DNA from 4 places in the Solidesulfovibrio fructosivorans JJ] genome. Region 1 is predicted to be linked to each of the others. Evidence: predicted binding sites of a transcription regulator. Region 1 holds the regulator's gene; each other region holds the start of a gene.
What was found. Region 1 encodes sigma-54, which starts transcription at its own class of promoters, with help from an activator protein. Its sites were predicted from a motif close to CTGGCACGGNNNNTGCTT; they were not measured.

Region 1 (7,351 bases):
TCTTCCCTTCCTACGCATGGGCGCGCAGGTGGGCCACGGCGTTTTCGAACAGCACGGTGCCGAGCATGGGGTGTTCGCCCCGGGTGTAGCCCGGATGGTTGGTGGGGTGGTTGAAGGCCTCGGGATGGGGCATGAGTCCCAGAATCCGCCCGGACGGGTCGGTCAGGCCGGCGATGGCGTGGGGCGAACCGTTGGGGTTGGCCGGGTATTCCATGGTGGCCGCGCCCGAGGCCGGGTCGGCGTAGGTCAGGGCCACGGCCCCGGTGCGCACGAGGTCGTCGAGAACGGCCTGGGACATGGGCACGAGCTTGCCTTCGCCGTGGCGCACGGGCAGGTCCAGGCGCACGACGCCCCGGGTGAACACGCAGGGGCTGGCCGGGTTGGCGGCGAGAGTGACCCAGCGGTCTTCGAACCGGGCCGAGTCGTTGTTGGCTAGACTCACCTGCCGGGCGAAATAGTCGCCGCCGAGCGCCGGCAGCAGGCCGAGCTTGACCAGCAGCTGGAAGCCGTTGCAGATGCCGAGGATGAGTCCGCCGGCTTCAAAAAAAGTTTTGAGCTGGGTGAGCAGGGTTTCGCCGTCCGTGGTTTGCGCGTGTTTCCAGCGCACTGCGGCGGCTTGCGCCGCGCCCAGGTCGTCGCCGTCGAGAAATCCGCCTGGGAAAATCAGGAAATTATACGCGTCGATCCGCGTCCGGCCGGCGATGATGTCGGAGAAAAAAACGATGTCCGTGACGTCGGAACCGGCCATGCTCGCGGCATGAGCCGATTCCACTTCACAGTTGGTGCCGTAACCGGTGATCACGAGGGTGCGCACCTGCGCCATAAGGGAATCCTCCCGGAGGTTCCTTGAAAAATTGCGCCCGAAGGCTTACTTTGCGCGGCTGAACATAAGGGGCCGCCCCGACCGCGTCAACCGGGCCCGTTACGTGGGGCCGGATCGTTTCGGCGCGGGCCGCCGGGTACGCCGGCGCGCCCCGAACAGCACACACATCAAGGACGGCATCAGCAATGAAGACCAAATTTATTTTCGTTACGGGGGGGGTGCTGTCCTCCCTGGGCAAGGGGCTGGCCGCCGCCTCCATCGGCGCGCTGCTCCAGGCCCGGGGGCTTAAGGTCACCATCCAAAAGCTCGATCCCTACATCAACGTCGATCCCGGCACCATGAACCCCTTTCAGCACGGCGAGGTGTACGTCACCGACGACGGGGCCGAAACCGACCTCGACCTCGGGCATTATGAGCGTTTTCTCGGCGTGCCCATGAGCCAGGGCAACAACTACACCTCCGGCCGGGTCTATTTCAGCGTCATCCAGAAGGAGCGCCGGGGCGACTACCTGGGCGGCACGGTGCAGGTGATCCCGCACGTGACCGACGAGATCAAGCGGGCCATCCTCGGCGTCGCCGGTGATGAGGACGTGGCCATCATCGAGATCGGCGGCACGGTTGGCGACATCGAGGGCCAGCCGTTTCTGGAGGCCATCCGCCAGTTGCGCATGGACCTCGGCCGGGAAAACGTCCTCTACATCCACCTGACCCTGGTGCCGTATCTGCGCGTGGCCGGCGAGGTGAAGACCAAGCCCACCCAGCACAGCGTCAAGGAGCTGCGCTCCATCGGCATCCAGCCCGACATCATCATCTGCCGCAGCGAGGTGGACCTGACGCGGGACCTCAAGGAAAAGATCGCGCTTTTTTGCGACGTGGACGCCGACGCGGTGTTCACGGCCGTGGACGTCAAGGACATCTACGAGGTGCCGCTCAAGCTCTATGCCGAGGGCGTGGACCAGAAAATCGCCATTTTGTTGCGCCTGCCGGCGAAAAATGCCGATCTGACCGCCTGGCGGGCCATGGTCGACCGGCTGGACAACCCCTCCGGCTCGGTCTCCATCGCCATCGTCGGCAAGTATGTGGACCTCAAGGAGGCCTACAAGAGCCTGCACGAGGCGCTGGTGCACGCGGGCGGCATCGCCGGCGTGTCGATCCGTTTCGTGTACGTCAATTCCGAGGAAGTCACCCGCGAGAACGCGGCCGGGCACTTCGCCGGCATCGACGGCATCCTGGTCCCGGGCGGGTTTGGTTCGCGCGGGGTCGAGGGCAAGATCGCGGCCATCGAATACGCCCGCACCCAGGGCATCCCCTTTTTCGGCATCTGCCTCGGCATGCAGTGCGCGGTCATCGAATACGCCCGCCACGTGCTTGGGCTTTCCGGGGCCAATTCCGAGGAATTCGACCTGACCACCAGCGATCCGGTCATCTACCTCATGCGGGAATGGTTTGATTTCCGCACGAAGAAGATCGAGCGCCGCGACCCTTCCTGCAACAAGGGCGGCACCATGCGCCTGGGCGCTTATCCCTGCGTGGTCAAGCCCGACACCAAGGCCGCCGCGGCCTACGGCGCCGGGGAGATTTCCGAGCGTCACCGCCATCGCTACGAGTTCAACAAGGCCTACGCCGCCGCCTTCGAAGAGGGCGAAATGGTGTTAAGCGGCCTGTCCCCGGACGGGGAACTCGTGGAGATGGTGGAATTGCCCGAGCATCCCTGGTTTCTCGGCTGCCAGTTCCATCCGGAATTTAAAAGCAGCCCCATGAAACCCCATCCGCTCTTCCGGGAGTTCGTCCTGGCGGCCAAGCGCCAACAAGGGGCGTAGGAAGCCGCGCCTCGGCGGCCAGGGGGGCAACTTTTTTCAAAAAGTTGCCCCCCTGGCCGCCTCATCAAAAACTTTCAAAAGGGAATGCGGGGCCAGCGCCGTATCCCGGGTGAAGACGATCGGAAGGGTCGCCTTGTTGTTCTTGCGCGTGGAAGCCTTACCTCTTTGGTGAGGGCGCGCAGCCGGGGCGAGAGCACTTTCGGGCGCGCGGTTGCGCCGGGAAAAAGCAAAGGAGGCGCGCCGTGACGCATGACGCCACGCTTGCCGCGGCCAGGGCCAAGGATATCGCCTTGCTCGTGCTGGATGTGGACGGGGTTTTGACCGACGGCGGCCTGTACGTCGACGGCCGGGGGGAGATCGCCAAGCGGTTTCATGCCCAGGACGGGCTCGGCGTCAAGGCGGCCCAGATCGCCGGCGTCGCCGTGGCGGTCATAAGCGGCCTGGACAGCCCGGCCGTGGCCGCCCGCATCAAGGAACTCGGCATCGCCGAATACCATCCCGGCCATTACCGCAAGGTGCCGATCCTGCGCGCCATCTGGGAACGCACCGGCATAACCCCGCAGCGGACGGCCTATCTCGGCGACGACTGGGTGGACGCCGGCCCCATGGGGATTGTCGGTCTGCCCATGGCCGTGGCCGACGCCCAGCCGGAAATTTTGGACCTGGCCCTTTGGGTGACGAGCCGGGGCGGCGGGCAGGGCGCCGTGCGCGAGGCCATCCGTTTTATCCTGAATGCTTCCGGACACCTCGCGGCCGCGTACGACTGGTTCCTGCGGGAACGGTAAGACGGGCGGATTGCCACGACCCTTCGATTGTGGCATGCTTTTTGTTGGGCGGGGGCCGAACACGCGGCGGCCCCGTCCGACACGAAAACCTTAAAAAGCGCGTACGGCGGTAGACATGGCCCTGGAACTGCGACAGCAGCTCAAATTGTCCCAGCAGCTGGTGATGACCCCCCAACTGCAACAAGCCATCAAGCTCCTGCAGCTGTCCCGGTTGGAGCTCCTGGAGAGCGTGCAGCAGGAACTTCTGGAAAACCCCCTTCTCGAGGAATCCATAGAGGAAGATCGGCAGCCCGAATCCACAATGGCCGAGGACAACCTCGGCCCGAGCGGCGACACCAGCGACGCGGCCATGGAAAAGGAGCTGCTCAAAAACGCCGAGTGGGACGACTACCTCGGTGATTTCGCCAGCACCGGCCGACAGGCCCAGGCGCACGAGTCGGAGATCCCGGAAGAGGGCATGGCCTTCGACGCGAGGCTTGCCTCCAAGCCCTCTCTTGAAGGGCACCTCGGCTGGCAGATGCGTCTGTCCAATTTCACGCCCAAGCAGCTCGAGATCGGCGAGGCCATCGTCGGCAGCCTCAACTCCTCGGGCTATCTGCGCGCTTCCCTCGACGAGCTGGCCCAGATGACGTCCACCAGCGTCGAGGCGGTGGAGGAAGTGCTGCACCGCCTCCAGCGTTTCGACCCTGTGGGCGTGGCCGCCCGCACCCCCAGCGAGTGCCTGCTGACCCAGATCGAGGTCTACGGCTACGACGATCCCATTTTGATCGAGCTTGTGCGCGACCACCTCGAGGACCTGGAGAAAAAGCGCTACAAGCCGCTGGCCAAGAAATTTCGTATCGCCATGGAAAAGCTCAAGGAATACCTGGAGCTGATCCAGACGCTCAATCCCATGCCCGGGGCCAGCTACGGCTCGGGCGATCCCATCTATGTGAGCCCCGACGCCTTCGTCTACAAGTACGGCGACGACTTCGTCATCCTGCTCAACGAAGAGGGCATGCCCCGGCTTAACGTCAATATGACCTACATGGACGGGCTTAACCCGAAGGCGGACAAGGACAAGGATTACCTGCAAGACAAGATGCGCTCGGCCATGTGGCTCATGAAAAGCCTCTACCAGCGCCAGCGCACGCTCTACAAGGTCCTGGAGAGCATCCTCAAGTTCCAGCGGGAGTTTTTTGAGCACGGCGTGACGCGACTGCGGCCGCTGATTTTAAAGGACGTGGCTGACGACATCAGCATGCACGAATCCACGGTCAGCCGCATCACGTCCAACAAATACGTGGCCACGCCCCACGGCATCTTCGAGCTGAAGTTCTTTTTCAACAGTTCCCTGGAACTCGACGACGGCAGCACGGTGGGTTCGGAGTCGGTCAAGGCCATGATCAAGCGGATCATCGCCGGCGAGAACGCCAAGAAACCCATCAGCGACGAGGCCATCGCCGATATGCTCAAGGAAGAGCTGCAAATCAACATCGCCCGCCGTACCGTGGCCAAATACCGCACGGCCATGGGCATCGAATCTTCGTCCAAACGCAAGGAAGTTTTCTGATGCTTCGGGCCGCACATGCGGCCCAACACCATGCCACCCGGAGGGATATATGAACATTACTTTTAATTTCAAGAATTTCGAGCCTTCGGATCATTTGCGCGACTACGCCCGCAAACGTTTCGAGAAGCTCGCCAAGTATACCGTCGCCACCGACGCCTCGGAGTTGCAGGTCAACCTTGCCGTGGAAAAGACCCGCCAGCTGGCCGACGTCATCTTCCTGGCCGACAATATGCACATCTCGGCCCACGAGGCTTCCGAGGACATGTACTCCACCATCGACATGATCCTTGACAAAGTCGAGGCGCAGGCCAAGAAGTTCCGCGAGAAGCAAAAGGACCGCCGCCGCCAGAAAGCCGAGGTCGTCCACACCCAGGTCATCAGCATAAGCGAGGATGCCGACGGCGCGCGTACGCCCACCATCGTCCAGACCGACGATTACGAGCCCAAGCCCATGGCCGTGGAAGAGGCGGCCATGCAGCTCGAAAGCCTCAAGTACGAGTTCATGGTGTTCATCAACTCCGAAACCGACCGGCCCAATGTCATCTACCGTTTGCGCAACGGCGACTTCGGCCTCATTGATCCTGGAACGGGAGCGTAAATGCGTCTTGAGGATTATCTCCAGCCCGATTTCGTGATCGGGGAGCTTGTGTCCGAGTCCAAACCCGACGTGCTGGCCGAACTGATCGCCCCGATGAAGGCCAGATGGCCCGATTTCGACGATGTCCGGGCGCGCCAGGTGCTGCTTGACCGGGAAAACCTCGGCACCACGGGGATCGGCGACGGCGTCGCCATTCCCCACGGCAAGATGGAGAACCTCGAGCAGATCGTCATCGTCGTCGGCCGCAGCTTAAAGGGCGTCAACTTCGATGCGCTGGATTTCAAGCCCTGCCGCATCTTCTTTCTCGTCCTCGCCCCGGAGCACGTGGCGGGCCTGCACCTGCGCATCCTGGCCCACATCTCCCGGCTGCTGTCCGACGAATCCTTCCGGCACGCCTTCATGAGCGCCGAAAACGACGCCGCCTTGTGGCAGGTGCTCACGGCCGCGGCCTGATACAACACGAAACGTCACCTCTCCGTGCGCCGACCGACACGCCGGCGCACGGGGAGTCTGTCATGTCGGGCCCGGGAGGGCGCGCGCCATGGAAGACTCGCCTGCGGCACTGACCATCGTCATTTTGACCGGACTTTCGGGTTCCGGGAAATCCACCGCGCTACGGGTCTTCGAGGACCTGGGCTTTTTTTGCGTGGACGGACTGCCCGTCAGCCTCGTGCCCAAGCTCATCGGCCTGTTCGAGGAGAAGGGCGGCCAGCGCTACAAGGGGCTCGCCCTCGGCATGGACGTGCGCCAGGCCGACATGGACACCGACTGGGGGGCGACGCTGGCCCAGGTCAAGGGCGCTTCGTCATCCCTGCAAATCATCTTCCTCGAAGCCGACACCCAGGAAATCATCCGCCGCTACGCCACCACGCGCCGGCCCCATCCCCTGGAAAGCGAATCGCGGGGCCTGGAGCAGGCCGTGGTCGAGGAGCGCACGCGCATGACGCCGCTTCGGGACGCGGCCGACATGGTGATCGACACCACCGATTTCTCCATCCACGACCTGCGCCGCAAGCTCCAGGAGAAATGGGCCTCCATCCGGGTGTCCACCGGCACCCTCAAGGTCCACGTCATGAGCTTCGGCTTCAAGTACGGACCGCCGTCCGAGGCGGACATGATCTTCGACCTGCGCTTTCTGCCCAACCCTTATTTCGAGAAGGCGTTGCGGGAAAAGACCGGCAAGGACGCGCCCGTGCGCGATTACGTCCTGGCCGCCGACCCGGGCCGGGAGTTTCTGACCAGGCTGACCGATTTCCTGCTCTATCTCCTGCCGCTTTACGCCAGGGAGGGGCGCTACCGCCTGACCATCGCCTTCGGCTGCACCGGGGGGCGGCACCGATCCGTCGCCGTGGCCGAGGCCGTCTTTGACACCTTGTCCAAGGCTGGTTACAATCTTTCCCTTGAGCATCGGCATATCGAACGCGGTTGATCCGGCGCGCGGCGGCATGGCCGCCCGCATTGCCGGCGAATCGTGAGGGTCGATGCGGCAGGCCGCGTTTGCGGCTTTCGTGGCGGCCGGACGGGGGAATGCTCCCGGTTTTGTTGGTGGGGCACTGCGGCAGCAGGACGCGTCGCGGCACAGGGCGGGAATTCCCGGCCAGCCGGCAGGCGCCAGGTTAGGGCCGATAACGGCCCCGGATGCGCGGACATGAATGGGGAAACCCGCTCGGAAACGCCGGTCGGCGTGGTGATCGTCACCCACACCGATTACGGCACATGGCTTTTGAAGGCGGCGGAATGCATCCTGGGCGCCCAGGATCACTGCCGTTGCGT
Region 2 (7,351 bases), on a different contig from region 1:
TCCTGGCCGCCCGGACCTTTGGCATGGGCGTGGCCACCTTTTCCCTGGGCTTTGGCCCCAAACTGCTGGGATTTACCCGGGGCAAGACCCGTTACCAGCTTTCCGCCATTCCGCTCGGCGGCTACGTGCAGCTCGTGGGACAGGACCCGGACGATCCCATACCGGACGGTTTCGCCCCGCACGAGGAATTCAAGCTGCGCCCGGCCTGGCAGCGCATGATCGTGGTGGCGGCCGGGCCGCTGTTCAACTTCTTCCTGGCCTGGCTGCTTTTCTGGTGCCTGCTCGTGGCCGAGGGCCGTTTCGAGATGCTGCCCGTGGTCGGCCAGGTCCAGGCCGACAGCCCGGCGGAACAGGCGGGAATCACCGCCGGCGACACCATCACGGCCATAAACGGCGCTCCCGTGGCCAACTGGGACGAGATGGCCCGTTCCATCCGGGGCGGCGGCGGCAAGCCCGTCGCCCTCACCGTGCGCCGCGACGGCAAGGACCTGACCTTCACCCTGACCCCGGTCATGCGCACCATCAAAAACCTCTTCGGCGAGAAGGAAAGCGCGCCGCTGGTCGGCATCGTGGCCTCGGGCAAGACCCGGGCCGTGCCCATGGGCGCGGGCTCGGCCGCCGGCGAGGCCGTCAGGCAGACCTGGGACGTGGTGGCGGTGACCTACACGGGCCTGCTCAAGCTCATCGAGCGGGTGGTGCCCCTGGACAGCCTCGGCGGCCCCATCATGATCGCCCAGATGGTCAGCAAGCAGGCGGCGGAGGGCATCGGCAACGTGGTGGCCCTGGCCGCGCTTATAAGCGTCAACCTCGGCGTGCTGAACCTGCTGCCCATCCCGGTCCTGGACGGCGGCCACCTGCTTTTCTACACCCTGGAAATCATCATGCGCAAACCGGTGAGCCCCCGCATGCGGGCGCTGACCACAAGGCTCGGGCTGGCCTTTCTCATCGCGCTGATGCTTCTGGCCACGGTCAACGACATCCGCCGGCAGTTAAGCGTGCTCAATGGCTGACGCGCGCCCCTTGCCGGCCGCAGGGCCGCTGCTCGTCATAAACGGCGTCTCGCCGCGCCTGACCGTGCTGCTTGGACGGCCCGGACGGGAGACGCTGGTCCGTGAAAACGCCGCCACCGGCCACGCGGCGGCGGTCCTGGCCCCCATGGTCGCCGACATTTTGACGGCGGCGGGACTGGCCCCGGCGGACCTCGCCGGCATCGCCTGCGTGCGCGGCCCGGGCAGCTTCACCGGCATCCGGGTGGCCCTGGCCACGGCGCTCGGCCTGTCCCTGGCCACGGGCGCGCCCATGGCCGGCCTCGAATATCTGCCGCTCCTGGCCGCCTCGGCCGCCCGCCATGCCACCGGCGCGGTCATCGCCGTCACCCATGCCCGAAACGGACAGGTCTACCTCCAGCCCTTCCTGGCCGACGGCGACCTGGTGCCCATGGGGCCGCCCGAGGCGCTCTTCCTCGACGCCGCCGCCGCCCGGGTCGCCGAAGGAGCCGCCGTCGGGCCGCTGACCCTGGTCGGTGACGGCGCGACCCGCCACCGGGCCGCCCTGCTTCGCGCCGCGCCCCTGGCCGCCATCCCCGGGGACGGCGACCAGCCCGACCCCGACACCGTGCTGAAGCTGGCCCGGCAAGCGGCCTACGGCCCCGGCCAGGTCGAGCCCCTCTACCTGCGCCCGTCCGACGCCGAGGAAAACCTGGCCACCCTGGCCGCCGGCCGGGGGCTGTCCCCGGAAACGGCCCGGACCATGCTCAAGGACGCGGTCACACGGGAATGAGTTTTTCCGAAGACGGAGCGGGACGCGAAAGGGAAACCCCTTTCAACGGGTTCTCCCGCCGCGCGCGCCCCCTTCCTGAAGTTTCACCCGCCGCCACCCGCTTCAAAAAAACACCCGCGCCCCGGCCCCGTCGACGCCGCCGCCGCCCGGGGCAACGGCCCGTTGGGCTTTTCGCGTAGCCCTTCCGACGCGCGAAGGGTCGCGTCAATTCCGCGACGCCCGCCTTTTCTCCGAACAACCGCAGCAAATCGAAGCTGTTAGCCGCCGATACCGCCACGTGAAGCAAAACCGGCGGCGTCGGGAAGCCGACGGTTGCGGCCGCAAGGCCATCATGGGCCTCTTCCTGTTTCCCGCGAATCGTCGCTCCAGACCGTCTTGAATTTTTTCTCACGGCCCGACGGGGGACGCTAAAGAATCGATTTGGCGGCGTCGATAAGAACGGTGAAAAAGGCACGCAACCGGTTGTCGTCGGTCGAGGGCCCGCGGCCGCAACCGGGAAAGCACGAAGGGCAAGGACGCCCGCATCCATTCAAGGAGGAAACAACCATGTCGCTGAGCATCAATTACAACGGAATGGCCGCCAATGCGGCCCGTAACCTCTCGAATTCCTATTCTGCCCTGGCCACTTCGACCCAGCGCCTGTCCTCGGGCCTGCGCATCAACTCATCCGCCGACGACGCCGCCGGCCTGGCCATTCGCGAGCTCATGCGCGCCGATGTCGCCGCCATCAACCAGGGCGTGAGAAACGCCAACGACGCCATCTCCATGATCCAGACCGCCGACGGCGCGCTCCAGGTCGTGGACGAAAAGCTCATCCGCATGAAGGAACTGGCCGAACAGGCCGCCACCGGCACCTACACCTCGGACCAGCGCCTCATCATCGACTCCGAATACCAGGCCATGGCTTCGGAAATCACCCGAATCGCCAACGCCACGGACTTCAACGGCATCTATCTTTTGAACGGCAACCTGTCCGCCAGCACCCACACCGGCTCCGGCCTCAACTCTTCGGGCAAGCTCAAGGTGCACTTCGGCTCCGGCAACCAGAGCGCCGAGGACTATTACTACGTCCAGATCGGCACCTCCACCGCTTCGGCCCTGGGCGTGGGCCTTGGCGCGGCATCGGGCGCCAGCGGGCGCAGCATCTCCACCCAGGAGCTGGCCCAGAAGGCCCTCGACGCCATCCAGACGGCCATCGTGTCCAAGGACAAGATCCGCGCCAACCTGGGCTCCCTGCAAAACCGCCTGGAGAACACCATCTCCAACCTGCAGATCCAGGGCGAAAACCTGAAGGCCGCCGAATCCCAGATCTCCGACGTCGATGTGGCCACGGAAATGACCCAGTTCGTGCGGCAACAGATCCTGACCCAGTCGGCGGTGGCCATGCTGTCCCAGGCCAACTCCCTGCCGCGTATGGCCATGCAGCTCATCCAAGGTTAAGCCTCGAGTTCATGACCGGTCGGGCCGCGGGACACGGCCCGACCGGTTTTTGGCATAAGAGTTGCTTAGATCCGACCGGAATCTCCCGTATGGGGCCAACTCTTTTTTCAGGGTAGCGAAATGTCCAGCACGGTCAGCGCCTACAAACCAGTAAGCACATCCGGCCAGGTCACCTATACGGGGCTTGGCAACGGCACGGATTTCAACTCCCTGATCACCAAGCTCGTCCAGGTCGAGCAAAGCCGCATCACCACGCTGCAAACCTGGAAACAGTCCTGGGTCAAAAAACAGGACGCCTTCCAGGAACTCAACTCCAAGCTCCTCTCGCTCAAGACCACCCTCCAGGGCATGGACACCGAGGGCGAATTCCTGGTCAAGGTGGCCAGTTCCACCAACTCCGGCGTCCTCACCGCCACCACCAGTTCCGGCGCGGACAACGGCACCCACGTCATCGAGGTGAACCGCCTGGCCACGGCCAAGGCCATGGTCACCCAGGTCGCTTTCGCCAACCCCAACCAGTCCATCAACATAAACCCCACAGACCAGACCTTCGCCTATACCTACAAAGGCACCACCTATTCCAACAACATCGGCACCAACTGCTCCCTGAACGACCTCGCCAGCATCATCAACAACGACGCCAACAACCCCGGCGTCAAGGCCAGCGTTGTCTATGACGGCACCGGCTACTTTCTCCAACTGCGCGGCATGGACACCGGCGATTCCGCCACGCTGACCATCGACTCCAGCACCACCCTGCCCTATTTCCAGGCCTCCGATTTCGACACCATCACCTCCAACGCCAGCGCCTTGCTCAAGCTCGACGGCTGGCCCACGGGCGCGACCAGCTACATTACCCGGGAAAGCAACACCGTCACCGACCTCATTCCAGGCGTCACCCTCAACCTCAAAAGCACAGGCACCGTCAACCTGACCGTGTCCACCGACACCGACGCCGTCAGGCACAACATCCAAACCTTCGTCGAACAGATGAACACGGTGCGATCCCTGCTGCAGGACCTCACCAAATACGACTCCACGACGTCGAAGGCCTCCATCCTGACCGGCAACTACGGCCTGCAGCTCATCGACACCAACCTCAAGACCGCCGTGGCCGGCAAGGGCGTCGGGTTCGACTACGACGCCGACACCTACTCCGTGCTGTCCCAGCTCGGCATCTTCACCAACGCCGAGGAAGGCGCCAAAAACGAGGGACTGCTCTACATCAGCAACGCTACCCTCAACGCCATCCTGGCCTCCAACGCCACCAAGGCGGCAGAACTCTTCGCCGCCAGTTACGCCGGCCGCGTGGACAGTTCCGAAATTTCCATCGCCTCCTACATCAAAGGCACGACCAAGTGCGGCACCTACGAACTGTCCTACACCACCGACGCCAGCGGCAAGATCACGGGCGCCACGATCAACGGCCATCCGGCCATCTACTCCAGCAACTCCAGCCTGATCACCGGCAAGCACGGCTATGACGAAGCCGGCTTGGTGCTCAAGGCCATCGACGTCTCGCCGGGCACCCACACCGCCACCGCATCCCTCAAGCAGGGCAAGACCGGCGAGCTGATCGATCTGCTCGGCGAATTGACCGACGCCAAAGAAGGCCCTCTGCACATCCTCGACGACAACTACGACGACATCACGGCCATGATCGACAACAAGATCGCCTTCGAGCAGCGCCGCATCGCCACCTACGCCTCCAACCTGCGCAAGCGCTTCGCCAAGGTCGACTCCCTGCTCTCCACCTACAACCAGCAGCAGAACCAGCTCGCTTCGGCCATAAAAAACCTCTCCTCCAGTTCATAACCGGAAGGAAACCGAACCTCGCCACGGCGGATACCATGCGAGACGATTGCCCCCGCTGGCGCAACGGCCAAGGCGGCCTCAGGCCGGCGCTGGCGGACATCGCCGGGATAAATTTTTCTTCTCTTTGTATTTCAATTAATTAAAATCTAAAACATCCTCCAACCGCGTCCCTTCGACGACAGCACCCTTCAGTTTTCTCCGGCATCACCGATAAGGGAGAAAACAGGGAGAAAGCGCATGCAAGCCGCCGCCAGATCATATTTCCAGACCCAGGTCGCCACCACCACCCAAGGAGACCTGCTCATCATGCTTTTTGACGCGGCGCTCAAGTTCTTAAGCCAAGCCAAGGAAAAGATCGCCGAGAAGAACTACGCCCAAAAAGGCATTCTCATCTCCAAGGTCCTGGACATCCTCTCCGAGCTGCAAGGCTCGCTCAATGCCCAAAAGGGCGGCGATCTGGCCGACCGGCTGCAAAAGCTCTATTTCTTCTGCAGCGCCCGGCTTCTGGCCGCCAACCTCAAGATGGACGTGGCCAAGATCGACGAGGTGGTGACCATCCTGACCGGCCTGCGCGAGGCATTTAGCGAAGCCAACCAGCATGTGGCCACCAAGACCGTGCCGACAAGCGCCACTTCCACCGCCTCCCTCCAGCCGGGCGCGATGTCGGGGCAAACCGCCAAGCCGGCCGCCCAGGCCCTGTATCTGGCCCAGGCCGGCCCAGCCGCCGCCCCCGGCCAGTCACCCAAGGCCGCGCCCGCATCGGCGGCGACGGCCGCGACCCGCGCCCCGGTCAAGCCGGTCGTGCCCAGCGCGGCCCCCGCCACGCCCCCGGCCGCCACGGATGTTCCCGTCGAGGCGCCTGTGCGGGAATTCGAGACCGTCGACACGCCAACCGCCGCTCCCGTGCGCCGGGTCATGGCCGCCTACGCCGCCAGCCGGGTCCAGGGATAAGGCCTCCTTTACGACAGCAACGCCCGCCACGGTCCCCGTGCGGGCGTTTTCCGTCGGCCGCGCCGGCATGGACTTCCAAGCGCATCCCACGATACAGCCCCGGACGGAGGCTCCGGTGGCCGACGCGCACCCCTATTTTACCTACACACGCGAGATCCTGTCCTGGCGGCTCGGGGATCAGGCGACGCAACCGTCTCGCGGCGGCGACGCCCCATCCCCTGATCCCGCGCGCACGGCCGTGCGGGCGGGGCGTATCGTGCGGGCCGCAGGAACGCACCGGGAGGTGCTGCTCCTCGGCCTTGGCACGGGCGATCTGGCCGCCGTGCTGGCCGACGCCCTGCCGCCGGAGACGTCGCTGACCGTCCTGTGCCCGGACACCGTCGCCGCCGCCCGGCTTCGGGACGCGGGCGGGCTCGCCTGGGCACGCCCGGCCGGCAACCGCCAGCTTCTGGCCGATGCGTCGCGGCAAGCCCTTTTCTGCCTGCCGGCCATGACCGCCCAACTCGGCCCGCAAACCCTCGTCACCGTCAATCCGGAGCCCTGCCCGCCGGAGATCCGCCAAAGCCTCGTCTGGCTGCGGCGCATGCTGGCCGATGTCGTGTCGCTGCCGGAACCGGCCAAATCCACCGCGCCCGCGCCCGCGCCCGTGACCCTGGCCGTGCTGGCCCGGCCGGACGAGCCGGCACTGCCCGATTTCTTCGGGGCCTGCGCCGGGCTGGCCCCAAAAGCCGTCATCGTCTGGGACGCCCCGGACGTGCCCGCCAGGGGCCGGGACGCCGCCGCCCGGCTGGGTATGCCCGCGCGCCATCTGGCACGGCCGCTTGGCGGCGATTTCGCCGCCCAGCGAAACGCCCTGCTCGCCGCTTGCCCCCCCGGACTTGTCCTCAGCCTCGACCCGGATGAGCGGCCCGGCCCGGGTTTCCGGGAAACGCTTTCCCGGCTGGCCGCGACGCCAGGGCTCGGCGGGGCCTATTTCCCGAGGCTCACCCTCTATCCCGACCCGGAGCACGTCAAAGCGGGCTATGGCCTGTGGCCGGACCTGCAACTGCGCCTGTTCGCCCATGCGCCGCCCACGGGTCCGCGCTACGTCCGGCCGGTCCACGAACGCCTGGAGGGGCTCGCCGGCCCGGTCGTCCTGGCCCTCGACGCCCCCTTGCTCCACTTGAACCGCCTGCTCGCCGACGACGCGGCCGTCACGGCGAAACTCGCGGCCTATGACGCCGCCGCCGGCCGCCAGGCCCACCATTTCAGCCGCGACTACCCGGCCCTGCCCCGGGAGTTCTTCGCCGCCCTGGCCGCGACGCCCCAACACGGCAGGGTTTTGCTGCTGCCCGGCCTGTGGTAACGAGCCCCAGGCCGGCCTTCC
Region 3 (7,351 bases), on a different contig from region 1:
GCCGGATCGTGGGCGTGTACATCCTGAGCATCGAGGCGCGGGATCTGCGCAACATCCTGTCGCTGTACAACTCCATCCACTCGCCGCTGCACGGTTTCGAGCGCAGCCTGGAGGTCCGGTACAGCTTTCTCTTCGATACCGAGGGCTGGGTGTTGTTCCAGTCGGCCGAGGTCGGCGATCCCGGCCTGGAGCTCACCACGTACCTTGCCAGGGCCGGCTATTCCGGAACGCTCGGGCGGCGCGGCATGGAATCGGCCTTCCGGCCCGAGTCCCACTACAAGCATTTCTGGCGGATGATCGGCGACGTGCGCGAGGGCAAAAGCGGCATCATCGACAAGGCCGACGACGGTCAGCTCGACGTCGGCGGGTTTCGCGCCAGCTACATGCCCTATGCCCCGGTACGGTTTGCCCCGTCGGAAAACGGCACGCCCAAGGTGGTGGCCGGCGTGGCTTACATGGACAAGACGCGCATGACGCTGCGCGCCGGCTACAAGCAGGTGGACGTGGTCTTCATCATCACGCTTTCGGCCATCATCCTGGTCACGGGGCTCATCACCCTGCTGGCCCGGGCCATCACCCGCCCCATCATCGACCTGTCGCGCTCCGTCGCCAGCATCGAATCCACAAGCGGGCTTTCGCCCATCGAGCTGCCGGATCACGACCACGAGACCACGCTTCTAAAAAACGCCATCAACGCCATGATCGCGGCCATGCGCCGCCAGTGGGGCGAGATCAAGAGCCGCGACAAGAAGATCGAACAGGTGCGCATGCGCGAGGCGGCCAGCCCCGACCCGGTTGCGCTCGGCGTCATGGCCGGGCTTTTCCCGGAGATCAAGGGGGCGGGACCGCTGCTGGAACGGCTGCGGGCGGAAGTGGCCAAGGCGGCCCAGGTGGACGCCGACGTGCTGGTGACCGGCGAAACGGGTACGGGCAAGCAGCTCGTGGCCGAGGCCATCCACCGCTACAGCCGGCGCGCGGCCAAGCCGTTCATTTCCATCAACTGCGGCGCGTTGGACGAGAATCTCCTGCTCGACACGCTGTTCGGCCACGTCAAGGGGGCCTTCACCGAGGCCCGCACCGAGCGCAAGGGCGCGTTTCTCGAGGCCGACGGCGGCATCCTGTTTCTCGACGAGATCCAAAGCGCCACGCCCAAGGTGCAGCAGGCGTTGTTGCGGGCCATCGCCATGCGCCGGGTGCGCCCTCTCGGCAGCGACAAGGAGCTGGCCGTGGACGTGCGCATCATCGCCGCCTCCAACGTGGACCTTCGCGAGGCCATTGCCCAGGGGATGTTCCGGGAGGACCTGTATTTCCGGCTCAAGGTCATTGCCGTGTCCACGCCGCCGCTGCGGCAGCACAAGATGAGCATCTCGGTTCTGGCCCACCATTTTCTCAAGCAGGCCGGCGACACCACGGCCCGGCGGGGACTTGGGCTCTCACGGGGGGCGCTGGCCAAGCTGACCGCCTACGACTGGCCGGGCAACATCCGGGAACTCAAGCACTGCATCCTGCGAGCGGCGGTCATGTCCGAGCACAGCGTCATCCAGGATACGGACATCGTGCTTGAGGCCGATGCCGGAACCTTCGACGCGGCCGGGACGGAACAGGCGGGCGAGGCGGTCGCGGCCCCGTCCGACGAGTCCTTGACCCTCGCCGTCGCGCCTGTCGAACCGGTGGCGCTCAACGCGCGCCAGCGGGCGGCGCTGCCCGTCATCGTGCGGGAGGGGTCGGTCACGCGGGGGCGCTACGAGGCGCTTTGCGGCGGCATTCCCCAGCGCACGGCCGTGCATGACCTGCGGGACATGGTGGACAAGGGGCTGCTCGCGCGGCGCGGCAGCGGCCCGGCCACGCGCTACGAACCCACGCAGGCCGGGATTTCCGCCGTTGGGAAGACTTGATGATGCCGCGTCTCGTCGCTTCGGGACGCGGCATGGCGGCGGCCTAGTCGGCCGTTTCCCAGGATTTGCCGTCGGCCGAAACCTTGGTCGTGACGGTCTTTCTGGCCCCGCAGTGCCGGCAGAAGACTTCCACCGTGCGCGTGGTCGGGGTGCTCGCCGCCTCGGACGAGCGCAGCGCCGGCTTGTTGCAGAAGATGCAGTCGAACTCGGGTTCCTGATCCACGGGCGCGGGCTGGCGCAGGGTGAAGCTCATGGGCGGTCTCCTGTCGGCAGGCGCGCCTGCCGTTTCTTTGCGCGTTAGGTGTCCAGGACGTGGCGCGGCGGGACGAAGCAGGTGAACGTGCCGGTAAGGACCGTCGTCTCTTCGCGGCGCACCGTCACCTCCGCCAGCCGTTTTTTCCCTTCTTCCTCCACAAGGCCCGCCTCGGCCACAAGTTCCTCGCCGACAGCCACCGGGGCCGTGAACCGGACCGTTGCCGCGCCGAGGACCACCAGCGGATCGTTGACCGCGAGCATGGCGGCATAGTCGGCCAGGCCGAAAACGAAACCGCCGTGCACCAGCCCCCTGTCGTCGGCGGCCATGGCCGGGGAGGTGGTCAGTTTGACCACGGCTCGGCCGGTGGACAGTTCCACGGGCGTGCCGCAAAGGGCCGTGTCGATGCGAAGGTGGGTGTTTTGTCGCATGGGCGCTCCTTGACCCGAACATGCCAAAAGCGCCAGGCGAGAGCAACGGCGCGAGGTCGCAAAAAAAGGCCGCTCCCCGGGAAGGGGGCGGCCTTTTTTGCGAGCGGGAAATGGTATCGTTATGCGGGCTCTGTTTAGCTGCCCTTGATGGAGGTGGCGATGGAGTCGAAGGTGGTGCTCAGGTTCTGTCCGAGGGTGGTGACGACGGTGACGATGACGGCGGCGATGAGGGCGGCCATGAGGCCGTATTCCACCGCGGTTGCTCCTTCCTCGTTACGAACGAAATTGGTGATGGCGCGCAGCATGGTTTTTCTCCTCTTTCTTTATATGTCTTGCCGGTTATATCCGTTGCCGATCTTGCCAAAGTATAAAGCACGGGGCGTGCCAGATAGTCTGGCATGGATAACCAACTGCAATCACTGGTGAAAAATGCCATCAGGTCGAAACTGTTCCTGGATGCGTGGAACAGCAGGGAGGTATTCGCGGATTTATGGAACCATGCGGCGATAATACGGTCGCGCCGCCAGGATGAGCGACGCAACGGGCCAAGGCAACTGGCCGCTTCCGGGAAGGGGGCGGCCAGTTGCGAGCGGGAAATGGTGCCGTTATGCGGGCTTTGTCTAGCTGCCCTTGATGGAGGTGGCGATGGAGTCGAAGGTGGTGCTCAGGTTCTGCCCGAGGGTGGTGACGACCCCGACGATGACGGCGGCGATGAGGGCGGCCATGAGGCCGTATTCCACCGCGGTTGCTCCTTCCTCGTCACGAACGAACTTGGTGATGGCGCGCAGCATGGTTTTTCTCCCCTTTCTTTATATTGTGTCTTGCCGGTTGTATCCGTTGCCGATCTTGACAGGTATAAAGCACGGGGCGTGCCAGTTTTACTCAAATAAAGAGTATGCTGTAATAACAGCGGAAAATAATTTTTGCCTGGATGAACTGTCTTGAAAAAATAGAAAGACGTGATTGTGTTCCAAAAAACATGGAACCGGGGAGTGTCGTCTTTTCGATCAGCGCGGGCCGGACGAGGGCATGGCCTGAGGGGCCATATCCGGGAGCAAGGCCGCGCCGACGAGGCCCAGGCGCTTGGCCGCGCCCGGAGACGGCGGCAGGACCCGCATCTCGAGGCGGGATTTTCCCGGCGGCAGGCGCAGGGGAAGCGTGACCGGCGTGGAGAGCGCCCTGGCGTCGATTTCCTTCGTGAAGCCCGGTCCCGTAACCAGTACGCGCACGGGCGTCATGGCCACGAGGTTGCACGCAAGGCGCGCCGCGACCGGTTGCCCGCCGCTGTTGGTCAGCCGCAACACGCCGCTGTCGCCGATCCAGACGATGGGGCCGCTGATCGAATGCTCCGGCGGCGAGCAGCCCTCGCCAAAGCGCAGGGTGAGGTCCGAGGGCGCGCCCACGGCCAGCCGCCAGGACGGCACCATAGCCAGGGAATCCACGGGAATGGCCCGGCCGGTGAGCGTCGTTTCCGAAAGTTTCCGGCGGCCCATGGCCATGGCCGAGATCAGCCGCCAGACGCCGGCGTCCTCGTAAAGGATGTCGGGGTAGCGGTTGGTGGCGTCGCTTATGACGGAAGCGGCGTCGGCGAGGAGCGCGGGCTGGTCGGGGCGCGGCGCGTACGGGTCGGGACGTGGCGGCCCGAGGCGCGTCACCCGGGCCAGGAGAAGGGACGTGGCGGCGTCGGTCGGCCCGGACAGGCGGCGCAGGGCGTAGACGGGCAGTCCCGGAGGCGCGACCGGATCGATGCGCTCAAGGACATGCAGGCGCTTGCCCGTGCGGTGGGCGAACCAGGCGTCCCAGTAGCCCGGATGGGTGATCTCCACATTGACCGGGGCAAAAAGGTCCGGGGCGACGAGGGTCGCGCCGTCCGGCAGGGCGTCGAAATCCGGGCTTTTGACGGCGAGTCGGGCCATGCGCCAGCGCGAGGCGGCGGCGATCTTGCTTTCGAGCACCGAGGCGTTGACCGAGGCGTTCACAAGCGCCACGGCGGCGGCCAGCACGGCCAGACCGGCGGCGAGCCCCTTGCGGGACCGGCCGGAAACCCGGCCGCACAGCCACAAGGCGGCCAGCGCCAGCCCCACGGACCAGGCATAGGCGGAAAAGGTCGAGGTGACGTACCAGGTGATGCCGTGGCTGGTCGGCTCCTGGTACTTGGGCGACAGGCCGATGAGGAAATTGGGGCAGTAGGCGGCGTAGAGCACAAGGCACGCCGGGAGGAGCCGCGCGCGCACACGGTCCGGGCCGCGCGAGAGGAGATGGTAGGCCAGCCCGCCGGTAACGACCGAGAGGCCCAGCCAGGCCGGGGACAGGCGCGGCCAGTTGGCCGTGAGCTGGCGCAGGTAGCCGGTGAAATCGAGGACGAGCCCGTTCGTTATGACCGGAAAGCGGTTCACGTACTCGACGTCGAGGTGAAACGCGCCAAGGGGCAGGGCGCTTTGGCTGTAGGCCAGCACCGTTTCCAGGATGCGCAGCGGACTGGTGAGGTCCAGGGCGTTGCCCTCGTACTGGGAGGGATGCAGGGCGCGGTAGGCGACGTACGTGACGAGATAGACCGCCAGCCCGATGTTGGCCCGGGCCATGGTCCGAAGCCGCTCCCGTTTCGGCCGGTCGTACCGTTCCCCGGCCAGCCAGACGACGGCGCACAGAAGCGGCGCGTAGCACAAAAACGCCTCGAAATGGCAGTAGGCGGCAAAGGCCAGGATATTGGCCAGGACGACGAGCCGCGTCCGGCCCGTGCGCCCGTGCCGCCACAGGCAGTAGCCCGCCCAACTGATGCAGAGAAGCCCCGAATCGAAGACCAGCGGATAGGACGAGACGATGTTGTGGTGCCAGTTGTCCTGGTAGAAGGCGACGGCCAAGAGCATGGCCAGAAGCCCGAGCGCCGGCAGCCCGGCCACGGTCGCCGCGAGAAAGGCGCACGAGGCCATGGCCGCGGCGAAGACGGTGAGCGATATCGCCTTGCGCGCGGGTTCGCTGTCCAGCCGGTAGGGCAGGGCGGTGAGCCCCACGTGGAGGTAGTGGTGGAACCGGCCGGCCCCGGCGGCCAGCTCGGCCGCGAACGCCCCGATATCGCCGCTTATGACGTGCTGCTCGTAGAAAAGGTCGTCGCTGGTGGTGGCTCCGGTGCGCAGCTGCCCGGCAAAGGCCAGCACGAACGCCGCCGCCAGACAGGCCAGAACCAGGGTGCGGGCGGGGGGCGACGTGTCCTTGAGCATGGGCGCGGGGGACGGACGCGGGTCAGACCTTGAGCAGGTAGTAGCGCACGTAGATGTAGATCATGGACAAGAAGATGGTGGCCACGGTCACGGGCGCGCCGTACTTGAGGAACCGGGCGAAGGATATCTTGTGCCCGGCCTTTTCCGAAAGCCCCACCACAATGACGTTGGCCGAGGCCCCGATGGCCGTGCCGTTGCCGCCCAGACACGCGCCAAGGGCCAGGGACCACCAGACCGGCAGCATGGTGGGATGGGTGTAGAGCGCCTGCCCGGAAAGGCCCGTGGTCGGGCCGAGGACCTTGTCCGCCAGCTCGGCCAGAAGCGGGTTCATGGTGGCCACGAAGGGAATGTTGTCCACGATGGCCGAGGCGATGCCGGAAAACCAGACCATGACCATGGACAAGGTGAGCATGGAGTCCTTGGTCGGGTGGGTGAGCGCGATGACCTTCTGGGAGAAAAGCTCGATGAGGCCGGCTTTGACCGTGCCGCCGATGATGATGAAAAGGCCCATGAAGAAAAAGATGGTGGGCCATTCCACTTCCTCCAGCACCTTTTGCGGGTTCTGGCGGGAGATCAAAAGCAGCGTCGAGGCCCCGAGCAGGGCCACGGTCGCCGGTTCGTAGTGGAGCAGGCCGTGGAGCATGAAGCCGCAGATGGTGAGCGCCAGCACGAAGCCGCTTTTTTTGAGCAGCGCCGGGTCCTTGATCAGCGCCCTTTCGTTCATGGCCAGGATGCGGGCCTTTTGGGCCTCGCCCACGTGCAGCCGTTTGCCGAAGAGGACCTTCCAGGAGAGCATCCAGGCGATCATGATGAAGACGATGGCCGGGGCGAGGTGGCCCATGAAATCCATGAAGTCGAGGCCGGCCTTGGAGGCGATCATGATATTGGGCGGGTCGCCGATAAGTGTTGCCGTGCCGCCGATATTGGAGGCCAGGGCCTCGGTGATCAGGTAGGGCACGGGGTCGATTTCGAGCTCCCGGGCGACGAGCAGCGTTACCGGGGCCAGAAGCAGCACCGTGGTCACGTTGTCGAGAAAGGCCGAGGAGATGGCCGTGACCACGGCGAAGATGGCCATGATGGCGAAGGGTTCGCCCCGGCCGATCTTGGCCGCCTTGACGGCCACGTACTGGAACACGCCCGTCTTGGTCATGATGTTGACGATGATCATCATGGATATCAGCAGGAAGATCACGTTCCAGTCGACGCCGAGGTCGGCGTCGTGGAAGGCGTCGTGCTGGGTGAGGACCTTGAGGGCCAGGGTCAGGGCCGCGCCGAACAGGGCCACCTTGGTCTTGTGGATCTTTTCCGAGACGATGACGGCGTAAGCCAGAACGAAAATGGCGGTAGCGGTCCAAAACATGGAGTCTAAGCCTCGTCTTCAAGGCCGCAACGTTCGGCCAGGTATTTGAGAATGGCCCGGCGGGAAACTTCGCCCACCAGTCTGCCCTCGTCGTCGATGACCGGCAGCACGTTGACCCCGCGCTCGGCGATGAGCGCCTCGGCCTCGAGAAACAGGGCGTCGGGCGTAACGGCCGCGAAATCCGTGGTCATGAT
Region 4 (7,351 bases), on a different contig from region 1:
ATGACGATGTCGTGCGATTCCTTTGCGCTAGCCAAGGGCGGCCTCCAGTTCGGGCACGGCGTACAGGTCGCCGCCGTGGCAATCGTTGATGACCAGCACCGGGAAGTCCTCAACGGTCAGCTCGCGCACGGCCTCGGGGCCGAGGTCCTCGTAGGCGATGACCGTGGCCTTTTTGATGCGAAGCCCAAGCAGCGCGCCGGCCCCGCCGGTGGCCCCGAAGTACACGGCCTTGGGCTCGGCCATGGCCGCCTTGACCTCGGGCGCGCGCATACCCTTGCCGATCATGCCCTTGAGGCCTTCGGCGATCAGGCGCGGGGCGAAGGAATCCATGCGGTAGCTGGTGGTGGGGCCGGCCGCGCCGATGGCGTAGCCGGGCCGGGCCGGGGAGGGACCGACGTAATAGATCACAGCGCCCTTGGGATCGAAGGGGAGGGGCTCTCCGGCGTCGAGGGCCTCGACGAGGCGTTTGTGGGCCGCGTCGCGGCCGGTGTGGATGATGCCGGTGAGGTGGACCACATCGCCGGCGCGCAGCTTTTCCACGTCCGCATCGGAAAGCGGCGTGGTCAGATGATATTCGGCCATTAGAGCGTGACCTCCTTGTGCCGGGAGCTGTGGCACTGGATGTTGACGGCCAGCGGCAGGCTGGCCAAGTGGCAGGGGGCGGTCCTGATCTTGACGCCAAGACAGGTCGTCGCGCCGCCAAGGCCCATGGGGCCGATGCCGAGGCGGTTGATGGAAGCGAGCAGGTCCGCTTCCATGGCCGCCACCTCGGGATCGGGATGGACGTCGTCCACCCGGCGCATGAGCGCCTTTTTGGAGTTGATGGCGGCCAGCTCGAAATTGCCGCCAATGCCGACGCCGACCAGAATGGGCGGGCAGGGGTTGGAGCCCGATTCGGCCACGCGGCGGATGACGAATTCGCGGATGCCGGGAAGCCCCTGGGCCGGGGCCAGCATCATCACCCGCGACATGTTCTCGGAGCCGCCGCCCTTGGCCATCATACAGATCTTGAGCGCATCCCCGGGGACCATGTCGAAATGGATGATGGCCGGGGAATTGTCGCCCACGTTCTTGCGGGTGAAGGGATCGCAGGTGGATTTGCGCAGAAAACCGTCGCCGTAGCCCTTGACCATGCCGGCGTTTATGGCCTCGCGCAGGCTGCCGTCCTCCAGGCGGACGTCCTCGCCCGCTTCGACGAAAAAGACGCCCAGGCCGCAGTCCTGGCACAGCGGCAGCCCGGTCCGGGCGGCCAGGGCGGCGTTCTCCTCGAGCTGGCCGAAGATTTCACGGGCCGAGGGTACGGTTTCGGCCGCCTTGGCCTTGGCGAAGGAGGCCAGCACATCGGCCGGCAGGTAACGGTTGGCGTCGATGCACATGGCGGCCACGGCGTCGACAACGCTTTGTCTGGAAATGGTGCGCATGAGAACTCCTTGTCTATAAGTCCGCTGCTCTGCCGGCGCGTTAGCCACGCATGAGGATCCAGGGGAAACCGACCAGCAGGTACACGCCGAGGAAAATGGCGCCGAAAACGAGGCCAAGAAGCCAGAATTCGCGGCTCTTGATGTAGCCGGAGCCGAAATAGAGCGGCGAAGGACCGGTGCCGTAGGGGCTGATGATGCCCATGATGCCAAGCGATCCGCACAGGAGCATGGAGACGACCTGCATGTTGAGGGCGGGCACGGCCATGGCCGTGGCCAGCATGACCGGGAGCAGGGCGGCGACGTGGGCGGTGACGCTGGCGAACATGTAGTGGCTGACGAAGAAAAGGATCACCAGGCCGATCATCATGGCGGTGGGGGAAAAGCCCTGCATGTGCGCAGCGGCCGCCTCGGCGAACCACTTGAGAAAGCCGGTTCTTTTCAGGCCGTCGGCCATGGTCACCAGGGTCGCGAACCAGGCCAGCACGTTCCAGGCCTGCTTGTAGCGGATGATGTCGTCCCAGGTGACGACCTTGGTCAGGGCCATGACGCACACGGCGGCCAGGGCCACGGTGGTGGAGTTGATGGAGCTCTTGAGGAATATCCAGCCCAAAAGCGCGGCCACGGCCAAAAGGCCCATGGTGATTTCCCGCCCGGTGATGGGGCCGAGCTTCCTCAGTTCCTCGCCGGCCCAGATGGGGGCGTTTTCCGAGGTCTTCTGGGTGGGCGGGTAGATGAGGTACGTCAAAAGAGGGGTGGCCAGGAACAGGATGGCTCCCACGGGCAGGACGCTGATGAACCATTGGCTCCAGCCGAGTTGGATATGGGCGGTCTTTTCCACCAGGGACTGGGCCAGGACGTTGGGGGCCAGGCCGGTTAAGAACATGGACGAAGTGACGCAGGTGGTGGCCAGCGCTGTCCACATGATGTAGGCGCCCAGCCCCCGGGGATTGTTCTCCGGCGTGGAGCCGTACAGCGGCGGAATGTTTTTGATGATGGGGAAGATGGTGCCGCCGCTGCGGGCCGTGTTGGACGGCATGAACGGGGCCAGGATGAGGTCGGCCAGGGCCACGGCGTAGCCCAGGCCCAGGGTCTTTTTGCCCATGCGCTTGATCAGCGTCAGTCCCAGCCGCTTGCCAAGCCCGGTCTTTTCATAGCCCAGCGCGAACATGAAGGCCGCGAAGATGAGCCAGACCGTGCCGTTGGAAAATCCCGACAGTCCCCACTTGATGGCCTCGCCGGCCGAAGGGAGCTTGCCCGGGGTCATGGGAACGATCCGCAAGACGGTGGCCAGGGTGACGCCGATCAGCCCGATCAGGGCCGGGGCCACGGGTTCCAGAACCAAACCCAGCACAACGGCCGCGAACACGGCGAAATAGGTCCAGGTGGCGGATGAAAGTCCTTGCGGGGCGGGCAGCAGCCAGATGATCAGGCCGAGCAACACCGGCGCCAGGAGCTTGATGGAGCGCTGCATGGGAATCTCCTCGGGATTGGGCGGTTGGATCTGGGCCGGTCTCGGCGGCCGGCGGCCGTTACGACAATGCCGGGCACGGCGGCACACCTTCCGTGCCCGGCGGAGAGAAGAGGGGCATGGCGATCGCGCCATGGGGAGCGCAAAAGCAGGATGGGTGCCAAGCTGGCCGAACTGTGGCAGTCTATTGAAATAAAAGACAAAGTCGGGAAAATACGATGACCATCACAAAAGAACCCCCATAACCTTGGTTATGGGGGCTATACGCCATACGGATTAAAAAACGATGTTTTACAGGAAGTTGGCGGCCATTCCCCAAAGGTTATGGCCATTGCCCGGGTTATGAGGGTTTGGCGGCGTGCTTGAGGCGTTTGCTGAGCGCGGGCTGGGAAATGCCGAGCAGGCGCGCGGCCAGGGTTTGGTTGCCGCCGGAGCGGGCCAGGGCTTCGTCGACCAGGAAGCGGGCCGCCTCGGCAAAGGTGGGCAGCTGCTCGAAGGGCGCGAAGGGATTGGGCGGGGGATCGGCGGCCGGGCAGGGCTTGACGCGACCCATGGCCGCAAGAAAGCTTTTCATGGAGAGCATGCGGGAGGTGTGGAGGCTTACGGCGTCGAAAACCATGGCCCGAAGCTCCCGAATGTTGCCGGGAAAGGCGTAGGCGCCCAGGCAGCCGACCAGTTCCGGCGGGAAGGCGGGCGTCGGCTTGCCGAGGGCCGTGGCGGCCTCGGCCAGGAAATGGCGCAACAGCGGCTCGATGTCCTCCTTGCGCTCCCGCAGGGCCGGGATGTGGACATGGTGGGTGCGCAGCCGGAAATAAAGGTCGCGGCGGAATTTGCCCTCGGCCTCGTCGGCGGCCAGGTCCCGGTGGGTGGCGACGACGACCCGGGCCGCAAGCCGCCTGGGCTGGTCGCTGCCGAGGGGATAATACTCGCCTTCCTGGAGCAGGCGTAACAGCTTCACTTGCGAGGCCACGGACAAGTCCCCGATTTCGTCGAGAAAAAGCGTTCCCCCGGCCGCTTCTTCGACCATGCCGCGCCGCACCGCTTCGGCTCCGGTGTAGGCCCCCCGGACATGGCCGAAGAGCGTGTCGGCAAAGACGGCGTCGTCGAGGCCGGCCACGTTGACCGCCACGAGCGGCCCTGTGCGCCCGCTTATGGCATGGGTGGCCCGCACCAGATTTTCCTTGCCTACGCCGGATTCGCCGGTGACGAGCAGCGGCTGGTAACTGGCTGCCACGGCCTCGATGTAGGCGAATACGGCGTGCATGGCCCGGGAGCGGGTGACGATGCCGGCAAAGGCCTCGGGATGGGCCGGACCGCCGGCCACCAGCCGGCTTTTGACGGCCCGGTTTTCGTCGCGCAGCTCCAGCATGCGGATGGCCCGCAGCACGCCGCTGACGATGCGGTCCTCCTCGTCGGTCTTCACGTAATAATCGAAGGCCCCGAGCTTCATGCAGCGCACGGCGGTGTCGAGTTGGTTGACGCCGCTGATGATGATGCAGGCCACGTCCGGATGCCGTTCGCCGATGGCGGCAAGCAGCTCCTCGCCCGACTTGCCGGGCATGGTCAGGTCGAGCAGGACGAGGCCGATGCCGCCCTTGTCCAAAAGCGGCAGGACCTCCCGGCTGTCCTGGCACAAGAACGTGTTGGTGATGCCGGCCGCCGATTCGAGGGTCAGCGACAGGGAGCGCAGCCAGGCTGGCTCGTCGTCCACGATCAGGATGGCGAAGGCCGGGGACGGGGCGGTGGTCATGCCGGCGATTCCTCCTTGGGCACGGGCAGTTCCAGACAGGCCGTGGTCCCCTGTCCGGGCGCGGATTCGAACGTCAGGCAACCGCCGTATTCCTTGACGATGCTCGCCGAGACGGAAAGGCCAAGCCCCGTGCCGCCCGTTTCGCGCTTAGTGGTGAAAAACGGGTCCGTGAGATGCGCCATGTGCTCGACGCTGATGCCGCTCCCTTCGTCGCGCACGCACAGGATGACCTTGCCGGCCTCGACGTCGTGACGGGTGGTGACTTCGATGGCCCGACTCTTGTCGGGCAGGGCCTGGCAGGCGTTTATGACGAGGTTGACCACCACTTGCTCGATGCGCTGGGAATTGCCCCAGACGAGCGGCAGGTCCGCCTCGTAGTCGGCTGAAAAGCGGTCCGTATGCTTGCGGATGGTGGTCTCGACCAGACGCACGGCCTTGCGCGAGCAGTCGCCCACGTCGATCAGCGCCTTGGCCGCGCCTTCCTCGCGCCGGGCGAAGTCTTTGAGATCGTTGACGATGCGCTTGATGCGCATGGCCCCTTCCTGCATCTCTTCGAGCATCCGGGGGAGTTCCTGGCGCATGCGGGAATAGCGGATGCCGCCCAGGGTGAACTCGCCTTCGCGTTCGTGCCAAGCGTCGAGCAGCCGGGCAACATCGGCCTGGACTTTGCGCAGAATGGGGATGTTGAGCAGGATCAAGCCGTTGGGATTGTTGATTTCGTGGGCCACGCCGGAGACCAGGGTGCCGAGTGCGGCCATCTTGTCGGCCTGGACGAGCTGGCGCTGGTTGCTGGACAGTTCGTCCAGGGCCTTGGTCAGGGACCGGGTGCGCTGGGCCACCTGCCGGCGCAGCATATGGGCCCAGAGCATGGAGCCGCCAAGCAGGGCCAGGAGCGGTGCGACCACGGCTCCCACGTAGACGGCGAGGGTTTGCCATTTGACCTTGCCGTTTTCCAGCACCCCGAGCCACTTGTCGTGAATGGCCTGGTAGCGTCCGGTTTCGCGCAGGATGGCCAGGCCCTCGCTGAAGCGGGCGAGCAGGGCGTCGTTGCCTTTCCTGGTGGCGTAGCCGTAACGCACGGTGGCGACGCTTCGGGCCACGGGCTGGATGTTGTCCAGTTTGTTCTCGCGGATGATGGAGATGCCGGGCAGCATGGCCACCACGGCGTAATCGCCTACGCCCGAGGCGAGAAGCCGCAGACCGTCGGCCGGGGTTTCGGAGAAGATGAGGTCCTTTTCCATGCCCTTGGCGGCCAGGGTGTCGTGCATGAAGCCGGCGCGGTGCACGATGACCTTCTTGCCGGCCAGATCGTCGAGGCTCGATACGGGCGGCGCGCCGCGTCGGGCGAAAATGGCGTGGTTGACGATGGTGTGGGGGGCGAAGTCGAGGATCTGGGCCCGTTCGTCGGAATAGGTCATGCCCTCCAGGATATCCAGGCCGCCGTCCATGAGCGCTTCGCGTTCGCCCGCCCAGGCCCCGAGGCGGAATTCCACCTTCATGCCCATGACCTCGGCCACGGCCCGGGTCAGATCCACGTTGAACCCGGCCGGCTTGCCGTCCTTGTCCAGGAATTCGTAGGGCGGGTAGTCGCGGTCGCCGCCGACCCTGACCGGTCGGCCGATTCCGGGCATCTTCGAGTTGCCGTAGAGGCCGTCGACGGCCCGGGCATCGAGCGCGACGCCCAAGGCGGCGCAAGAGAGAATGGAAAGCGCGAATGCGAAACGCAGCATAACGCCTGTCATGGCGATGCCCTGCCGGCTTTCCGCCTTTTCGTCAATTGAATGAGGATGAGAAGAGGGTGCGAAAGGGGAAACCCTTTAAAAAGGGTTCTCCCCTCTCGCGCTCTCCCCTTCCTAAACTTTTTGACGGTTACGGGCGAGATGCCGGTAACACGTTTTTATGTGAAAAGTCTTGGGAAAGGGGGCTGGGGGAAACCTTTCTTCAGAAAGGTTTCCCCCAGGTCTTATTTCGACGAAGTCTTCTCCGCCGGCAGGTTGCCGTCGGCGGAGAGTTTGTCCAGCACTTGGCGGCACAGCAGGTCATAGCCGTTCATGGTCATGTGCACGCCGTCCTTGGCCCGAAGAGACACTTTCTTGCCGCCGATGGTCTTGGCCTGGACGAACTTGCCCGAATCGTCGGTGAAGATGGTCGAGGCCTCCATGTAGGAGCAGCCGCCGACCTTGGCGCAGGCCGCCTTGGCCGCCTCGTTGACCGCCTCGACACGCTTGTTGTAGGCCGCGTCGCGCATGGCCGGCAGCCCCACCCACAACACCTTGATGCCGGCCTTCGAAGCGATGTGCAGGAAGTCTTCGGCCTTTTCCTGGTAGGCGGCGCTCCATTCCGGCGTGCCGGCCGCCTTGCCGGCAATGGGATTGTTGGCGTCGTTGCCGCCCATCATCACCACCACGGCCGTCAGCTTTTCCTTGGCCACAAGTTCGGTGAGCTTTTTGTCCCAGTCGAAAAATCTCTTGGAAATAAGCCCGGTCGAAACCTTGCCCAGGGGGACGCAGCCCAAGCCTTCGTAACGTTTCATGCGGTTGCTCATGGTCATGCCGATACCAACGGCCAGGGAATCGCCTACCACGGCCACCTTGCCGCCAGCCGCCTTGGGCGCGGCGGAAGCGGTTTTCTCCGCTGCCGGGCCGGTCGGCTCCTGGGGCGTTTTCTTTTTCAGGCCGGGCAGGGCGGGAGCGGCGGGCTGTTCCACCGAGG

Region 2: a site for sigma-54 is predicted at 3,269-3,286, ahead of fliD (flagellar filament capping protein FliD). Genes of this name have one in related genera too.
Region 3: a site for sigma-54 is predicted at 2,950-2,967, ahead of DESFRDRAFT_RS10120 (Flp family type IVb pilin). Genes of this name have one in related genera too.
Region 4: a site for sigma-54 is predicted at 3,036-3,053, ahead of DESFRDRAFT_RS06765 (anion permease). Genes of this name have one in related genera too.

What each region holds. Positions count from the first base shown of each region.
Region 1 is NZ_AECZ01000001.1:22,822-30,172, forward strand. It holds gene DESFRDRAFT_RS00100 (phosphoribosylformylglycinamidine synthase subunit PurQ) at 11-823, opposite strand; gene DESFRDRAFT_RS00105 (CTP synthase) at 1,009-2,643, shown strand; gene DESFRDRAFT_RS00110 (KdsC family phosphatase) at 2,886-3,428, shown strand; gene rpoN (RNA polymerase factor sigma-54) at 3,544-4,980, shown strand; gene hpf (ribosome hibernation-promoting factor, HPF/YfiA family) at 5,030-5,578, shown strand; gene DESFRDRAFT_RS00125 (PTS sugar transporter subunit IIA) at 5,579-6,031, shown strand; gene rapZ (RNase adapter RapZ) at 6,120-7,007, shown strand; gene DESFRDRAFT_RS00135 (PTS sugar transporter subunit IIA) at 7,227-7,351, shown strand, end outside.
Region 2 is NZ_AECZ01000002.1:270,909-278,259, reverse strand. It holds gene rseP (RIP metalloprotease RseP) at 1-1,010, shown strand, start outside; gene tsaB (tRNA (adenosine(37)-N6)-threonylcarbamoyltransferase complex dimerization subunit type 1 TsaB) at 1,003-1,779, shown strand; gene DESFRDRAFT_RS02735 (flagellin N-terminal helical domain-containing protein) at 2,326-3,219, shown strand; gene fliD (flagellar filament capping protein FliD) at 3,340-5,034, shown strand; gene fliS (flagellar export chaperone FliS) at 5,272-5,985, shown strand; gene DESFRDRAFT_RS02720 (glycosyltransferase family protein) at 6,101-7,330, shown strand.
Region 3 is NZ_AECZ01000012.1:14,190-21,540, forward strand. It holds gene DESFRDRAFT_RS10105 (sigma-54-dependent transcriptional regulator) at 1-1,895, shown strand, start outside; gene DESFRDRAFT_RS10110 (hypothetical protein) at 1,939-2,148, opposite strand; gene DESFRDRAFT_RS10115 (PaaI family thioesterase) at 2,193-2,579, opposite strand; gene DESFRDRAFT_RS10120 (Flp family type IVb pilin) at 2,714-2,884, opposite strand; gene DESFRDRAFT_RS10125 (Flp family type IVb pilin) at 3,200-3,370, opposite strand; gene DESFRDRAFT_RS10130 (hypothetical protein) at 3,587-5,797, opposite strand; gene DESFRDRAFT_RS10135 (ArsB/NhaD family transporter) at 5,820-7,157, opposite strand; gene DESFRDRAFT_RS10140 (CBS domain-containing protein) at 7,163-7,351, opposite strand, start outside.
Region 4 is NZ_AECZ01000007.1:82,215-89,565, forward strand. It holds gene DESFRDRAFT_RS06750 (FAD-dependent oxidoreductase) at 1-35, opposite strand, end outside; gene DESFRDRAFT_RS06755 (Fe-S-containing hydro-lyase) at 28-582, opposite strand; gene DESFRDRAFT_RS06760 (fumarate hydratase) at 582-1,421, opposite strand; gene DESFRDRAFT_RS06765 (anion permease) at 1,462-2,892, opposite strand; gene DESFRDRAFT_RS06770 (sigma-54-dependent transcriptional regulator) at 3,230-4,639, opposite strand; gene DESFRDRAFT_RS06775 (transporter substrate-binding domain-containing protein) at 4,636-6,369, opposite strand; gene DESFRDRAFT_RS06780 (SGNH/GDSL hydrolase family protein) at 6,603-7,351, opposite strand, start outside.